3 regions of the Faecalibacterium wellingii genome follow, and region 3 is predicted to be linked to each of the others. Evidence: predicted binding sites of a transcription regulator. Region 3 holds the regulator's gene; each other region holds the start of a gene.
What was found. Region 3 encodes Rex, which represses fermentation and respiration genes when NADH is low (regulators of the CRP and FNR family bind a similar motif). Its sites were predicted from a motif close to ATTGTTAANNNNTTAACAAT; they were not measured.
Positions count from the first base shown of each region.

Region 1: the regulator Rex is predicted to act here: its motif matches at 1,628-1,647, upstream of MTP37_RS10645 (flavocytochrome c).
Region 2: the regulator Rex is predicted to act here: its motif matches at 2,356-2,375, upstream of MTP37_RS05115 (phosphoglycerate kinase).

Region 1 is NZ_CP094473.1:2,240,912-2,245,129, forward strand. It holds tRNA gene MTP37_RS10630 (tRNA-Leu) at 64-150, shown strand; gene MTP37_RS10635 (DUF6061 family protein) at 325-576, shown strand; gene MTP37_RS10640 (LysR family transcriptional regulator) at 621-1,511, opposite strand; gene MTP37_RS10645 (flavocytochrome c) at 1,686-3,476, shown strand; gene MTP37_RS10650 (ParB N-terminal domain-containing protein) at 3,903-4,218, opposite strand, start outside.
Region 2 is NZ_CP094473.1:1,085,844-1,090,061, reverse strand. It holds gene MTP37_RS05130 (hypothetical protein) at 130-804, shown strand; gene MTP37_RS05125 (hypothetical protein) at 1,148-1,288, shown strand; gene MTP37_RS05120 (glycosyltransferase family 2 protein) at 1,313-2,257, shown strand; gene MTP37_RS05115 (phosphoglycerate kinase) at 2,493-3,701, shown strand; gene tpiA (triose-phosphate isomerase) at 3,806-4,218, shown strand, end outside.
Region 3 is NZ_CP094473.1:426,760-430,977, forward strand. It holds gene MTP37_RS02020 (DNA translocase FtsK) at 1-382, opposite strand, end outside; gene MTP37_RS02025 (ClpP family protease) at 612-1,292, opposite strand; gene MTP37_RS02030 (redox-sensing transcriptional repressor Rex) at 1,570-2,211, shown strand; gene MTP37_RS02035 (thymidine kinase) at 2,512-3,126, shown strand; gene MTP37_RS02040 (ABC transporter substrate-binding protein) at 3,727-4,218, shown strand, end outside.

The DNA.
Region 1 (4,218 bases), 960 kb from region 3:
TTCGTATATCTGGTATAATAACTATCGTTCCGAGCGGTACAGCTCACGAACATAACAGAATATGCGGATATGGCGGAATTGGCAGACGCGTTAGATTCAGGTTCTAATCGGGGCAACTCGGTGGAGGTTCAAGTCCTCTTATCCGCACCAAACCATGAAAATCCGAACCTTTTCTCGATAGGAGAAGGGTTCGGATTTTTTGTTTTCTTCGGAAAGCAAAATGAAGGCTCCTTCCCGACGGCTGTGTGTCCAAAACCTTATCAGAAGAACCGTATAACAAAAGTCACAACTGTAAAGGTGCCGTAAGGCAGAAAGGACACGAGTATGAAGTACGATGAAAGAACCTGCAAATTCAACATGGACACCGGCTGCGTGGAGCTGCTGCTCGGGGATGGGAGAAAAATTTCCATTGACTGCACTGGGGTCGAGGATGCGTTGGACGTGACCATGGCGCAGAGGTCGGAGTTGGATTACCTTATCCACAATGACCCGTTGGGCTATGCAGACTTGATTCTGAATGGCGCCCCGGAGAAATACCTGAAAAATGTAAACGGGAGCCATGGGTTAGAAGATTAAGCAAAGAAAGAGCAGGAGCATTTTGAGAATGTTCCTGCGCTTTCTTATACCTGTTCCATCAACTTGACGAAGGCTTGTGCATAGCGCGGCAGATAGTCACCGGTGCGCCATGCCGCCACCGATTCAATATGAAGTGTACAGTTTTGTAAAGGATAGGCTCCGAAAGGAATATCAAGCTCCAGATGTTCCAGCAGTTCTCCGCTCAAAAATCCAATTCCATAGCCATTTGCAGCCAATGCGGCCGCAGCACGAATATTGCTGCTCTCTAAAATCTCGGCGGGCTGAATATGCCGTTTTTCCAGTTCCTGAAGGATATACTGCCCCTGCCGCTGGGTACGATTTTGCAAAAGCAAAGTCTGTCCGGCCAACCACTCCAGCGAAAACTCTCCTCTTTGGGCAGATTTCGCTTCTAACGGATGCCCTTTCGATAAAATTGCGTACATCTTATCACTGTGCATGACCTGATAACTTAAGCCGGTCATTCGTTCAAAGGACATATAAAATGCCAGATCTATTTCGCCGTTCAGCAATTTCTGGTCAAGTACGGCACTGGGGGCCTCTACAATGCGGAACTGTACCTGCGGAAACTCTTTGTGGAAGATGGGTAGTACCTTCGGCAGCGAGAAGCTGCATCGGAACGGCGGGATACCAACATAAAGAACACCCCGGTCAGAACGCAGAATATCCGTCATCTCTGCATCCATCTCACGCTTCTGGCTTAGGATACGCTCCACATGGGCATAGTACCGCTGTCCGGCATAGGTCAGCTTCAATCGGCGGCTCCCACGTTGAAACAAAACCAGTCCAAGGTCTTCTTCCAACTTTTGCAAAAATTTAGAAAGTGTAGGCTGGCTGACATAGAGCTGCCGCGCTGCATGGGTAAGATTTCCGCATTTTACAATAGTGGAAAAATATTCTAACTCCTTGAAATCCATATAGATTCACCTGCCTATTCCGTGTGCTTTTATTTTATCATGTACTATGCATATAAGCTATAGAAAAAATGAAAAATTGATATTTTTGGAATCGAAAAAGTTATGATATACTGCTACTTGTGAAATATATCACAAGAAAATCTTTCTTTGGGACGAAAAAAGCAGGAGGAAATCATGAAAAAGAACAAGATGCTGTATCGCATTGTTGCAGCAGTCCTTGCTTGTGCAGTGGTTGCGCTGGCGCTCGTCACGTATCAGAGCCGCAGTAGCAGCAATGCACCTGTGGCAGAAGGCGCTGTGACTGCAACTGGTTCGGCGAAGGGCATGGAAGGCGATGTGGTGGTGGAAGTCACAGCAGATGCCACTACTATATACTCCATCACTGTGAAGGAGCAGAATGAAACACAGGGCATTGGCTCTGTGGTCTGTGAGCAGCTGCCGGATACCATGGTGGCTGCAAACAGCTACAATGTGGATGGCATTGCCGGTGCAACGGTCACCAGCGATGCGCTGAAGGAAGCCGTGAAAGCCGCTCTGACCAGTGCCGGGCTGGACGCATCTGCTTTTGCAGTTGCACAGACGAGCGATGCCGCAGTGGAAAAAACTGCCGAGAGTCTGGATTGTGATGTGGTCATTGTTGGTGCAGGCGGTGCCGGTTTGACTGCTGCTGCACAGGCCGCTGAAAATGGAGCCAAGGTCATTGTTGTTGAAAAGATGCCCATTGTGGGCGGCAACAGCCTGAAAGCAACGGGCGGCATGAACGCTGCGGACACCAAATATCAGGAAGCACTGGGCATTACGGACAGTGGTGTGGACGAATTTATCGAGGATACCATGAATGGCGGCCATCAGATCAACGACCGCAGCTTGGTGACCGTGATGGCAGAAGAAAGTTCGGATGCAGTCGATTGGCTGGATGCTATCGGTGCTCCGCTGCCCAAAGTCGCTGCAACGGGCGGCACTACCCACAAATATCTGCATGAGCCGGAAGATGGAAGCGCAGTCGGCAGCTATCTGGTTGAAAAGCTGAATGCACAGGCAGAAAAGCTGGGTGTGCAGATCATGCTGAACACCGAAGCGACCGAGATCCTGACGGAAAATGGTGCTGCGGTTGGCATCAAGGCAGAAAGCAAGGAACATAATTATACCATCCATGCAAAGAGCGTGATCCTTGCGACCGGTGGTTTTGGCGCGAACTTTGATTTGATGGCCAGCTTCAATCCGGCACTGGCCAATGCTGTGACCACCAATCACGCCGGTGCTACGGGTGATGGTATCTTGATGGCAGAAGCCATTGGCGCTGACACGGTGGACATGGATCAGATCCAGCTGCATCCGACCGTTTATCAGGAAACCGGCCTGCTGGTTTCGGAGAGTGTGCGCAGCATGGGCGGTATTCTGGTCAATGCTGAAGGCAAGCGTTTCTGCAACGATCTGGCTACCCGTGATGCTGTTTCCAATGCGGAATTGGAGCAGCCGGGTGCATACGCCTATATTATTTTTGACCAGCGTATTGTGGACGATCTGAAGTCCTGCCAGAAGTACATTAAAAATGGCCTGACCGTTTCTGCCGACAACTACGAAGATCTGGCAAAAGCAATGGGACTGGAGGGCGATGCCATCCAGAACTTTGTGGATACGATGGATACTTGGAACGCAGCAGTGGCAGCAGGCGAGGACAAAGAGTTTGGCCGCAACAACGGTATAGACGCTGACCTTTCTACTGCACCCTATTACGCGATCAAAATCGCACCGGGCATCCATCATACCATGGGTGGCCTGAAGATCAACACAGACGCAGAGGTCCTTGATACGCAGGGGAATGCGATCCCCGGTTTGTATGCCGCTGGCGAAACGACCGGCGGTGTGCATGGCGGCAACCGCATTGGCGGCAATGCCGTGTGCGACTTTGTAGTGTTTGGCCGGATCGCGGGCAACAACGCTTCGGCTTACGCAGCGAACTAAGCCATTTATATAAAACAAAAAACAGGGTGCGCCCTGCGGACGCCCCCTGCCAAAAGCCACAGACAACAGCGATATGTACAGCAGGGAGTTCCCCACCGGAGGGAACTTCCTGTTTTTCGTTGTTTGCATGATGGGCCTGTTCCGCCTGCCATGCGGCAAACTCCCGCTGACCTTCCTCGCTGTTCCAGCAGGCAAGGATGGCCGGGTAGAATGCCCGTGCCAGACGGTCGATGACTTCATCGGGATAAGGGGAAGTGTTTGTGGACTTTTTCTTTTTGTTCAAACGCACGCTCCTTTGATCGTCCCACCGTGGCAAAGTTGGGCGAGAAAATCAAAGTTCCAATTTTTATCAGGCGCAAGGGCGCGGATGCTTTCCGCCCTGCACTTGCGGCTGGGGGCTCGTTGATGGCTTACAGGTGCCTGTCGTTATGCGATTTCTTTCTCGTTCAGCATTTCTTCAAACTGTGCCATATACGCCTTGTGCTGCTTGAGGATTTTTAGCGTTTCAGTTTTGGCGTAGGAATCGTCCGGTAGCTTAGGCAAGTATCTCATCAAAAAATCAAAGTCCTGCTGAATCCGCCGGACAGCGACTTCCAACGCGGAGTAGTTGATTCCAGAGTAGTGTGAGTAGCTCGACTGCGGAGCGGGGCGGTCCTCCGGGTGCAGAATCTCGTGCACGATCTGCTTGCGGTTCGGAAAATCGGCTCTGGCAAGGCGGTGCATATCAGCATCACGGACTTTG
Region 2 (4,218 bases), 660 kb from region 3:
GATTTGTGGGAATTTTTTAAGTCTAAAATGAACAGTGTTCAACTTGATTGGTGCCGCAGGATGAAAGTATCCTGTTCCCATATACTATATCATATTTTCTCCAATCCAATCTAAAAAGGAGCAAACCCTATGCGTGCAATCATTGAAACCGTTTTCGACATCTTCTATCTGGTCACCGTGCTCACGGTGGGCATCCGTATGATCCGCAGCAGCAAGAGCGGCTCGCAGTTCAAGCTGTTCGGCCTTATGGCTATGGTGCTGGGTGCAGGCGATTCCTTCCACCTTGTCCCCCGTGCACTGGCACTGTGCACCACCGGTCTGGAAAACTACGCAGTTCCTCTGGGTCTGGGCAAGTGGATCACTTCCATCACCATGACCGTCTTTTACGTGCTGCTGTATTATGTCTGGCGCAAGCGCTACCATGTGGAGGGCCGGAAGGGTCTGACCATTGCCGTGTATGTCCTGTCCGCTGCGCGTGTGCTGCTGTGCATGATGCCTCAGAACCAGTGGCTCACCAACAAGACTCCCCTCGCCTGGGGCATCCTGCGGAACATCCCCTTTGCACTGCTTGGCCTGCTGGTCATCGTGCTGTTCTACCACAGTGCAAAGGAGCACAGCGACCGGGCTTTCCGCTGGATGTGGCTCACCATCGTGCTGAGCTTCGGCTTCTATATCCCCGTCGTGCTGTGGGCTGAAGTGAACCCGCTGATCGGTATGCTGATGATCCCCAAGACCTGCGCTTATGTGTGGACCGTCCTGATCGGCTACAACGCCATGAAGGCCGAGGGCGGTGCAGAGAACTAAGCCTGCGGTGCTGTCATCCTTCGACCGGACAGACATATGAGCAGTCGTGTAGTATTTGCTATGCGGCTGCTTTTTGTTTTAGAAAGCTGTGTGCGAATAACAAAAGGAGCTTGATCTTCAATGCGGGGAATATGCATTCCAGACGCAGACTTGCACTGGAAGTCGGACGAAAAGTATGCTATACTCAAAAAAATGCATATTTTGATCAAAGATAAGTAACCCGTCTATTACCTCACTTCTCCCGCAGCTTTTGTACTTTGACAGTATCTGTGTAACAGATGATATTTCCAATGATATTTCGGAGAGCTACCTGACGGAGAAAACGGGAAACAAGGAAATGATCTTGGCAGTTGCAACCTACCCCGAAACGCAGATGACCGAGGCTGAAGTGTATGAATTTGCCAAACAGGAAAATTACAAAACAGTAGAAAAAATCTCAGAAAAAGGTCTGGCAGTTATTTACCTGCTCCAAAAAGACGAATGAATGGAAAAGGAGAAAACGGGCGATATGTTAATCAGTCTGATCGTACCCTGTTATAATGAAGAAGAGGCCATGCCCCTTTTTTATCAGGAAGCGTGCCGCGTGGCAAAGAATATGAAAAAATCTCATAATGCAGACTTTGAGATCATCTTTGTGGATGATGGTTCAAAGGACGGTACTCTGCATACAGCGCGGAAACTGCACCGGCAGGATGATCGGGTACGATACATTTCCTTCAGCCGCAATTTTGGCAAGGAAGCCGGCATCTATGCAGGTCTGCAGGCAGCGAAAGGCGACTATGTGGCAACGCTGGATGCCGACCTGCAGGACCCACCGTCACTTCTGCCGGACATGCTGGACACGCTGCTGACCGGCGAATATGACTGTGCAGCTACCCGCCGCACGACCCGGGAGGGCGAACCACCGATACGCAGCTGGTTTGCTCATAAATTTTATCAAATCATCAACAAAATGTCGGATACTGAAATTGTAGATGGTGCCCGGGATTTTCGATTGATGAGCCGAAAAATGGTGGATGCCGTGCTGAGCATGAGTGAGTATAACCGCTTCAGCAAAGGCATTTTCAGCTGGGTAGGATTCCGCACAAAATGGTTCGATTATAAAAATGTGGAACGTGTGGCAGGCCAGACAAAATGGAATTTCTGGAGCCTGTTCAAATATTCCATCGAAGGCATCGTGGGTTTTTCTACCGCGCCACTGGTCATGGCGGCAGGCCTTGGTGTACTTTTCTGCGTTCTGGCATTCATCGGCATCATCTTCGTGATAGTGCGTGCACTGATTTTCGGCGACCCTACTTCCGGCTGGCCCAGTATGGTATGCATCATTCTGCTGTGCAGCGGTGTGCAGCTGCTGTGTACGGGTATCGTGGGTGAATATCTGGCCAAGGCCTATCTGGAAGTGAAGCACCGCCCCATTTACATCACTGCGGAGACAGAAGCAGACGGGAGGTAAGCTTTGGGATCAACTGCCGGCCCTAATCACAGCATTGATTCAGCTTATTCCCCCCTTTCGGTCAAAATACACACATTTCCGTGCATCAGCAGCAAATGTTTGTTAAACTATTATCTATCTTGCGACCTTGCAATGTGCACGGTTTTTGTTTATAATAGTATCGTAACGGGGCATGGCCCCCGAATGCGAGCGAAACTCTAGTTCAGACATTAAAACTTGAGAGGAGTTTATTACCATGGGTTTAGGTAAGAAGACGATCGACGATCAGAACTACTGCGGCAAGAAGGTGCTTGTCCGCTGCGATTTCAACGTCCCGATGAAGGACGGTGTCATCACCAACGAGAACCGCATCAACGCAGCTCTGCCCACCATCCAGAAGCTGGTCAATGATGGCGCAAAGGTCATCCTGTGCAGCCATCTGGGCAAGCCCAAGAACGGCCCCGAGGCCAAGTTCAGCCTGGCACCCGTTGCTGTGGCTCTGAGCGCAAAGCTGGGCAAGACCGTTGTGTTTGCAGATGACGACAATGTTGTCGGCGAGAACGCAAAGGCTGCTGTTGCTGCCATGAACAACGGCGACGTCGTTCTGCTGCAGAACACCCGTTTCCGCAAGGAAGAGACCAAGAACATGCCCGAGTTCAGCGAAGAGCTGGCTTCTCTGGCTGATGCATATGTTGACGATGCATTCGGCAGCTGCCACCGTGCACACTGCTCCACCGCAGGCGTCACCGACTTCATCAAGGATACCGCTGTTGGTTACCTGATGGAGAAGGAGATCAAGTATCTGGGCAACGCTGTGAACGATCCCGTTCGTCCCTTCACCGCTATTCTGGGCGGCGCAAAGGTCGCAGACAAGCTGAATGTTATCTCCAACCTGCTGGAGAAGGTCGATACCCTGATCATCGGCGGCGGCATGGCCTACACCTTCGTCAAGGCTCAGGGCTACGAGGTCGGCAAGAGCCTGTGCGACGATTCCAAGCTGGATTACTGCAAGGAAATGATGGCCAAGGCTCAGGAGAAGGGCGTGAAGCTGCTGCTGCCCGTTGATGCTGTCTGCATCAAGGACTTCCCCGATCCCATCGACGCTCCGGTTGAGACCACCGTTGTTCCTGTCACCGCGATCCCGGCTGACATGGAAGGCTGCGACATCGGCCCCGAGAGCATGAAGCTGTTTGCCGATGCTGTCAAGGCATCCAAGACCGTTGTGTGGAACGGCCCCATGGGCGTGTTCGAGAACCCCACTCTGGCAGCTGGCACTCTGGCAGTTGCTAAGGCTATGGCTGAGAGCGACGCTACCACCGTGATCGGCGGCGGCGACAGCGCAGCAGCTGTACAGCAGATGGGTCTGGGCGACAAGATGACCCACATCTCCACCGGCGGCGGCGCTTCTCTGGAGTATCTGGAGGGCAAGGAGCTGCCCGGCATCGCTGTCATTCAGAACGCATAATTTTTCCGGCATCGTAAATGGGTGCGGCGGCTTCAGCGCCGCCGCACCTTTTTGTTTGTGCACAGACTGCACATATAGAAGGTAAATAAAGGAGATAGAGTATCATGGATAAGGCAAAGCGCAAGGCTATCATTGCAGGCAACTGGAAGATGAACAAGACCGCCTCTGAGGCTGCTGTTCTGGTGGATGAGCTGGTCCCCGCTGTTCAGGACGCAGGCTGCGAGGTGGTCATCTGCACCCCGTATACGGACCTGGTCACCGCTGTGGAGAAGACCAAGGGCACCAACATCCATGTGGGTGCTGAGAATGTTCACTTCGAGAAGTCCGGCGCTTTCACCGGCGAGATCAGCGCTGACATGCTGGTGGATCTGGGCGTGGAGTACGTCATCGTGGGCCACTCTGAGCGCCGCCAGTACTTTGCAGAGACCGACCAGACCGTGAACAAGCGCGCTCTGGCTGCTCTGAACGCCGGCCTGAAGGTCATCATCTGCGTGGGCGAGAGCCTGCAGCAGCGTGA
Region 3 (4,218 bases):
TCACGCCGTTGGCATAGCAGGCAGCGGTCATCTGGAACGCAGACATGCCCTGCGGCTGGATGTCCGAAAAAACGATCACGGTCCCGCAGGCAAACACCAGCCCCAAAATCAGCTTGAAGATCGGGGGCAGAAGGTCTTCGCCCCGGGTATACTGCACAGCAAGGCAGCACACGGCTGCGCCCAGCACAAAGCTGCCGCAGCCGAAAAGTCCGAACAGCACATCGTGCAGGGCCTTCCATGCCGAATCTCCCTCCACAAAGGCCAGCACCACCAGCAAAAGGCCTGCGAACAGGGTGCCAAGCCCTGCCGGGAGCCGCTGTTCGGCGCGCTTTTTGCGCGATGATGCACGCCGTGTTGTTGTTTTACGTTTTCTTGTCGCCATTCTTCTCTGTTCCCCACACTTGTAGTAGACACACTATTTGATTTTATTATTGTACCACGCAGGGAAGAAAATGGCAAACCTATTGTTGTACAAATTTCTTCAGTCCGGCAGGCCAGCAGATAGCTTTCTTCGCGAACAGCCCGGGACTCCAGTCCCGCCCTACTGCCTGCGGCAGCAGGGTCCCACCCCCAGGACATTCGCTGGAGAAACTATCTGCCGTCCTGTCTTCTTACTCTTTTTCAATTTCTTTATACAGCCACGCCAGTGCATCCGAAAGCCCGCCCAGCTCGTCAATGAGCTTTTCCTTCACGGCCCGGCGTCCGTCCAGCACGGTGCCCATGTCCATCACCAGCTCGCCGGTGTGGAGCATCAGGTCGGTGTAGCGCTTTTCGGTCATGCCGCTGTGGGCCGCCACAAAGCCGGTGATGCGCTGCTGCATCTGCTCAAAGCTGCGCATGGTCTGCGGCACCCCCAGAATGACGCCGGAATGCCGCACCGGGTGCACGGTCATGGTGGCTGTGGGCACGATGAAGCTGCGCCGGGCGCTGACGGCAAGCGGGATGCCGATGGAGTGCCCGCCGCCCAGCACCAGTGTTGCGCTGGGCTTGGATACGCTGGCGATCAGCTCTGCCAGCGCAAGGCCCGCTTCCACATCCCCGCCCACCGTGTTCAGCAGCACCAGTAGGCCCTCGATGCGGGGGTCCTCCTGCGCGGCCACCAGCTGCGGGATGACATGCTCATACTTCGTGGTCTTCTGGCCCTGCGGCGCTTCCGAATGGCCTTCGATCTGGCCGATGACGGTCAGGCAGTGGATGACATGCCCGCCGCGGGCCAGCGTGACCGTGCCCAGATCCTCGATCTCTTCTTTTTCCAGCCGGCCTGCGTCGGTCTGCTGCGTTTCATCGTTCATATGCTTTCCTCCTGCGTTTTCTGTCAGCATTCCCCGGCCTGTGCCGGGCTATACAGACCCGCCGCAGCAAAAAAACGGTAACATTTCATAAAATTTTTTTGAGAATGATTTGACATTCTCCATCCGTGCTGTATACTTTAAATAATTGACTGTAATATCTGCAAACTGTAATATCTGCAATATGAACCCGTAAACGGATCGGGGTTTCTCTGCGCCGCATCTGTAAAGCAGGCAGCTGCGGCAAGTACTGCGATAGAGCGAAAGGAGAAAGTATTCTATGAACACCCCTGCAAAGGCTTCGCTTCCCGTTATCAAGCGTCTTCCCAAATATTACCGTTATCTGCGCTCTCTGCAGGAAGACGGCATCAACAGCATTTCCTCCCGCGAGCTGGCTGCTCAGATGGGCACCACCGCTTCGCAGGTACGGCAGGACTTCAACTGCATCGGCGATGTGAATGGCCGGCAGGGCATCGGCTACTCGGTGGAAAACCTGCTCTCTATTCTGGAAGGCCTGCTGTTCGGCAACGGCGACCGCCTGCCCACTATCCTGATCGGCTGCGGCCGTCTGGGCAAGGCAGTGAGCCGCTTTATCACCACCGACACCAACGGCTACCGCCTGATCGCCGCCTTTGATGTGGCACAGAGCGAGGTGGGCAAGGAGATCAGCGGCATCCAGATCCGCCATATCGACGAGCTGGAGTCTTTCTGTGCCGAGCATCACCCCAAGGTCGCAGTGCTCTGTGTGCCCCGGGACGGTGCGGAGCAGGTCAGCGGCCGTCTGGTGGATCTGGGCATCGAGGGCTTCTGGAATTTCTCCCACTATGACCTTTCGGTGTCGTACCCCGATGTGGTGGTGGAGAACGTCCATCTAGGCGACAGCCTGATGAGTCTGGGCTACCGCCTGCGCAATCAGGACTGAACGTACCTATTATAAGTAATAAGAGAACCCTCTCAGTCAAAGCCTGAGATGCCGCCGAACCCTCTCAGTCTCGCATACGCTCGACAGCTCCCCCAAAAGGGGAGCTTTATGAGTGGGGACGGGAAAGTTTCTGCTTCTCCGGCGAAGGACAGCCTGCCCGGAAGATGCAGAAAAGCTCCCCCTTCGAGGAAAGACTTCCCCCGCTCCGGGGGAAGATGTCGCGCAGTGACAAAAGGGGGAATCTGGCAAAGCCGTTAGGCTTTGGCTGAGAGGGTTCGTTCTGCAAGGAGAGTTTTTCAAATGGCAAAACTGTATTTTCGTTACGGCGCGATGAACAGCGGCAAGAGCACCGCCCTGATGCAGGTGGCCCACAACTACGAGGAGCAGGGGATGCGGGTGCTGATCCTCAAGCCGCAGGTGGATACCAAGGGTGGCGGTGAGCTGGTCAGCCGTCTGGGTGTCCGCCGCAAGGCCGATCTGCTGATCCCGCCGGAAACAGATGTGTTCGAGGCGGTGCGTCAGGCCAACAGCACCGCTGCCCTTGCCTGCGTGCTGTGCGACGAGAGCCAGTTCTTCACCCCGGAGCAGGCCGAGCAGCTGTTCATGGTCACGGTGGACCTGAACATCCCGGTGATCTGCTACGGCCTGCGGGCAGATTTCTCCCTCAAGGGCTTCCCCGGCTCCACCCGGCTGCTGGAGCTGGCCCACACCATCGAGGAAATGAAAACCATCTGCACCTGCGGCCGCAAGGCCATCTGTAACTGCCGCAAGGTGAACGGCAGATTCGTCTTTGAGGGCGAGCAGGTGGCCATCGATCTGGAAAACGATGTGCAGTACGTGAGCATGTGCCCCCAGTGCTATTTCAAGGCAAAGCGCGCGTTCTACGCCGAAAAAGCTGCTTCGCAGGCTGACTGAAACTTGTATACAAGGTCGCTGTGTCAAACGACACGGCGGCCTTTCTTTTTATCCCCGGCCTACGGGCGCAGTCCACGCAGCAGCGCAAAATATGTCGCTGTCGGTGCTTTTTCACCCCCAAAAAGGGCGAAGAAGCACCGATTTCCGTGTCTGCAGACCGGTGCCGGGGGACCGCCGCAAACAATTGATATATCAGAGTGAACATTTTTTGCACTATTGATATATCAGTTCAAAGGCTCCCATCTGGGCTTTTTAAGCTGTTGTTCGTCCACAATGTATGCAACGATTCTACGTTCTGAAACGGAATGTTTACAAAATTATTGCAAAATTCGACGTTCCTCCTATGATGCATCCCAGTTTTCTATGCAAAATAGCGAAGTATACATGTTGCACAGTTTTTCGAGCCAAGTTTATTCATTTCAGCGAAGGCGTCAATTCTTGCGCGAAAACAAGAGCAATATTTGTACGTTTTTTGTTTAGATATCTGCAATTTGCGTCTTTCTTTTTGGTTGTTGTTTTGTTATCATAATTGTATACAACGGGGTATGTGCAGAACCCCCGTTCGAGATGATGTTTTCTGTATTTAGGAGGAGAACGAAAATGAGCAAGGCAATTTCTCGTCGTGATTTCATGAAGGTCACCGGCGCTGTGGGCGCTGCCGGCCTTCTGGCTGCCTGCGGCGGTAACTCTGCTGCATCCAGCTCTGCTGCTTCCACCGCTCCCGCTGCTTCTGCAGACGAGAGCCTGGCACTGTCTGACGGCCCTGTTTCCATGACCATCAGCTGGTGGGGCGGCGACAGCCGTCACGAGGCTTACCAGAACGCCATCAAGGAGTTCCAGGCTGAGCACACCAACATCACCATCGAGCCCACCTTCGCCGCATGGTCCGGCTGGGAAGAGAAGATGGCAGCTGCCTTCATCGCAGGCAACGCACAGGATGTGTGCCAGGTGAACTGGAACTGGCTGTACAACTACTCTGCTGATGGCAGCAAGTTCGTGGACCTGAACACCGTTTCCAAGTTCCTGGATCTGACCCAGTGGGATGCCGCTGCCATGGACGCCTGCTACGTTGCAAACAGCCAGCAGTGCGTG